DNA from 2 places in the Azospirillum formosense genome. Region 2 is predicted to be linked to the other one. Evidence: predicted binding sites of a transcription regulator. Region 2 holds the regulator's gene; the other holds the start of a gene.

Region 1 (2,200 bases), 780 kb from region 2:
CCTGATCCTGCTGTTGCGGGCGCTCAAGCTGCCGCTTGAGATCCTGAACCGCTAGGACCGGGCCGGCGGACGGGTGCTGGAACACCCGTACGCCCAGCCTGAATGTAAGGTCTTTCCAGCCGTCCGGCAAGACGGCGAAAAGCCCCTCCCCGGCGGACCGGAGAGGGGCTTTCACGTAGAGAAACCAACCTGACGCCTTGGAATCACTCCGGTGTGGCGGCGTCCGCGTCGGCTTCCGGGGTGCCCATCATGGCGTCGGCGACGAGGCCGGCGTTGCCGCGGATCTTCGCCTCGATGGCGTCGGCCACCGCCGGGTTGTTGCGCAGGTAGGTCTTGGCGTTCTCGCGGCCCTGGCCGATGCGGGTGCCGTCGTAGCTGAACCACGCGCCCGACTTCTCCACCACGCCGGCCTGGATGCCGAGGTCGAGAAGCTCGCCCACCTTCGACACGCCCTCGCCGTACATGATGTCGAACTCGACCACGCGGAACGGCGGGGCCATCTTGTTCTTCACCACCTTCACGCGGGTCTGGTTGCCCACCACCGTCTCGCGGTCCTTGATCGCGCCGATGCGGCGGATGTCCAGGCGGACGGAGGCGTAGAATTTCAGCGCGTTGCCGCCCGTCGTCGTCTCCGGGTTGCCGAACATCACGCCGATCTTCAGGCGGATCTGGTTGATGAAGATCACCAGGCAGTTCGACTTGGCGATGGAGCCGGTCAGCTTGCGCAGCGCCTGGCTCATCAGGCGGGCGTGCAGGCCGACGTGGCTGTCGCCCATCTCGCCTTCCAGCTCGGCGCGCGGCACCAGGGCCGCCACCGAGTCGACCACCAGCACGTCGACGGCGCCGGAGCGCACCAGCGTGTCGGCGATCTCCAGCGCCTGCTCGCCGGCATCGGGCTGGGAGATCAGCAGCTCGTCCACGTTCACGCCCAGCTTGCGGGCGTAGGACGGGTCCAGGGCGTGCTCCGCGTCCACGAAGGCGCAGGTGCCGCCGCCCTTCTGGGCCTGGGCGATGGCATGCAGCGCCAGCGTCGTCTTGCCCGAGCTTTCCGGCCCGTAGATCTCGATGATGCGGCCGCGCGGCAGGCCGCCGATGCCCAGCGCGATGTCGAGGCCGAGCGAGCCGGTGGAAACGACCTCCGTCTCGACCGTGTTCTCGCGGGCACCGAGCTTCATGATCGAGCCCTTGCCAAAGGCGCGCTCGATCTGCGCCAGAGCGGCATCCAGGGCCTTCTGCTTATCCATGGAATCCTTCTCGACCAAACGAAGCTGTGCGGACGACATGCCCGTCTCCCCTTGTTAGATCACATCCGCGGCCCCAGGGCCAACGATCTCACCAACGGTCATTCGGTGAGAGGGAATGTACCAGCTTTGTTCCCCTACGCAAAGCCCTAAGTTCCGCGAATGTTCTCATGCAAAGTTAGGAACGATCCGCCGTTGCGCAATCTCCATTCGTCGGCTCCATTCGTCGGCTCCATTCGTCGGCTCCGTTCGCGAGCTTCGTTCGCTGCCGGTGCAACGAAGTGCCGACTGCGGCGTTCAGGAGGGGATGCACCGCCAACGACACGCCGAAACGCCACGCATGACGACAGCCCACTCCACGCTCGACCGCATGATCGACCGACTCACCACCCAGCGCGTCGCGCTCGGCTGGGCCGCCGGCTGCGTCGCGGGAACGCCCGGTCTGGTGATGGAGATCGGCTTGGGCAAGGGCCGCACCTACGACCATCTGCGCGGCCTGTTCCCGCCGCGCGACATCCTGGTCTTCGACATGTGGGCGCGGGTTCCCGCCTCCCTGCGCCCGGACGAGGACCGGCTGTTCCTGGGCGATTTCCGCGACACGCTGCCCGCCGCGACGGGGCGCTTCCGCGGTGCGGTGAGGCTGGCCCACGCCGACATCGGCAGCGCGCGGGAGGACGAGGAAGAGGGCATCCGCCATTGGATCGGCGAGCTGATCGACCCGTTCCTGGCGCCGGGCGCGCTCGTCCTGTCGGACCGTCCGATCGGCGCCGGGCGGCGCGGGTGGGAATCCCTCGACGTTCCGGGAACGGACCGCTGGGCCTATCACGGCTGGCGGGTCGGATAAGGCCCCGGCCGGTCACTTCCCGTCCCGGATGACCTCCTTCACCTTGGAGGCGAGCTGCTTCAGCGAGAAGGGCTTCGGCAGGAAGTGGGCGACCTCGACCCCGTCGATCTCGCCC
Region 2 (2,200 bases):
CGCTGGGTCCCAGCCAGATCGTCAGCTCCAACGCGCTCGGCCTGTGCGCCTTGGTCACCAGCCAGGGCGGGCTCGCCCACAACCTCGGCGTGGCCAGGGACGATCCGGAGCATCTCGCCGCCATGGCCGCGGGGGCGGCGGGCTGCGACCTGCTGGTGACCACCGGCGGCGCCTCGCAAGGCGAGCACGACCATGTGCGCGACGTGCTGGGGGGACTGTCGCTGGATTTCTACCGGGTCGCCATGAAGCCCGGCAAGCCGTTGATCTTCGGGACGGCGAACGGCGTGCCGCTGCTCGGCCTGCCCGGAAATCCGGTGTCCACAGGGGTGGCCGCCGTTCTGTTCCTGGTGCCCGTCCTTCGCCGTCTCCAGGGGTTGCCCGCCGGGAACGCCACGCTCGCCGCGCGGCTCGGCGCGCCGCTGAAGGCCAACGACGACCGCACGGATTTCCTGCGCGCCACCCTGTCCACCGGACCGGACGGCGAGCCCGTCGCCACCCCCTTCCCGCGCCAGGACAGCGCGATGATGTCCCGGCTGGCCCGGGCCGATGCCCTGATCGTCCGCGAGCCGCTGGCAACCGCCGCCGCCGAGGGCGACCGCGTCACGGTGATCCCGCTGAGCGGCGGCGTCCTGTCGCTTTAATCCCTTTCGCGCCGGCCCTCCCATTGGCGATCTTTTCGGGAGTCCTGTCTGTCGATTTGCGATTGATTTCATCCGTAGGGCTTGACGGGGGTTGGGAACCAAACTAGAACAAGAAGGAACGTTTTGCTTTTGTTCCATATCTAGTGCGGAACCGGCCGGGAGGCACAAATGCTCACGCGCAAGCAGCATGAATTGCTGCTTTTCATCAACGAGCGGCTCGGGCAGGGCGGTGTGTCCCCTTCCTTCGACGAAATGAAGGACGCTCTCAACCTGAAGTCCAAGTCGGGCATCCACCGCCTGATCACCGGGCTGGAGGAGCGCGGTTTCATCCGCCGCCTGCCCCACCGCGCCCGCGCGCTGGAGGTGTTGCGCCTGCCGGAGGGGCTTGAGACCGCCCCCCCCCGGCCGCCGCGCGCCAAGTTCCAGCCCAACGTCATCAAGGGCGACTTCAGCTTCGCCGGACGGGAGGCGAACCCGGCGTCGGAATCGGTGCAGCTTCCGCTCTATGGCCGGATCGCCGCCGGCACGCCCATCGAGGCGCTGCGCGACAGCTCCGCCTTCGTGGACGTTCCCGCCGCCATGCTCGGCATGGGCGACCACTACGCGCTGGAGGTCGCCGGCGATTCCATGGTGGAGGCCGGCATCCTTGACCATGACACGGTGGTCATCCAGCGCTGCGACAGCGCGGAGAACGGCTCGATCGTCGTCGCCCTGGTCGATGACGCCGAAGTCACGCTGAAGCGCCTGCGCCGCAAGGGCAACACCGTCGCCCTGGAGCCGGCCAACGCCGCCTACGAGACCCGCATCTTCGGCGCCGACCGGGTGCGGGTGCAGGGCCGCCTCGTCGGTCTGGTGCGGAAGTACTGACGGCAGAATGCTCCGGGGCGGCGGTTCAACGCCCCCCGGACTTTTCATCGGGGAGCTGTCCTCCCATCGTCCACGGGCGGTCGCCGCGCCGTCCGCGCACGCTTTCCACCCGGATGCCGTTGTCCGACAGGTAGAGCGCGTGCGCGCCCTCCCTCCGCAGGCGCCAGCGGTCGATGACCAGCGGCGCCCGGCATCCGCGCGACGGGGTGGCGGTCACCACCGCGTCGGCCATCGCGCAATCCTCCGGCAGGGCGTCGGGCTGGCGCAGAAGCGCCACCGTCCTCCCCTCCGCACGGTAGAGGCATCCCAGGGCGTCGCAGCGCAGCCGCCCGTCCAGACTGACCCCGGCGAGCGGCCAGACGTCCTGCCCGGCTTTGTCCTCCGGTTTCTCCATGCCGTCGCGCCGCCGCCAGCTGTCGGCCACACGCCCGTCGCTGGCGGCGGACAGGCTGAGAAGCCCCTCCGCGCTGCGCACGGCCATCAGTTTCCCGTCCTCCGAGACCAGAACATCCGGCCGTGGAGCGAAGACCGGAGCGACCAGCCCTCCCGCCACCGCGACCACGCCCAGCCAGCGCCAGCGTCCCGTCCAGATGGCCAGCCACAGCCCGCCCAGAGTGACCGCCGCGATGGCCGCGTCCGGCATGGCCGGCAGGAAGGCCGTCGCTCCGGGCAGCGCCGCGGTGCGCTCCGCC

The links. Region 2 encodes LexA, which represses DNA repair genes until DNA is damaged. Its sites were predicted from a motif close to ATGTTCTANTTTGGTTC; they were not measured.
Region 1: the regulator LexA is predicted to act here: its motif matches at 1,360-1,376, upstream of recA (recombinase RecA).

The regions. Positions count from the first base shown of each region.
Region 1 covers NZ_CP159402.1:1,763,442-1,765,641, forward strand. Annotated here, with positions in the region: gene recA (recombinase RecA) at 204-1,283, opposite strand; gene ABVN73_RS08425 (class I SAM-dependent methyltransferase) at 1,582-2,085, shown strand; gene ABVN73_RS08430 (PAS domain S-box protein) at 2,098-2,200, opposite strand, start outside.
Region 2 covers NZ_CP159402.1:978,445-980,644, reverse strand. Annotated here, with positions in the region: gene glp (gephyrin-like molybdotransferase Glp) at 1-641, shown strand, start outside; gene lexA (transcriptional repressor LexA) at 810-1,508, shown strand; gene ABVN73_RS04645 (ComEC/Rec2 family competence protein) at 1,534-2,200, opposite strand, start outside.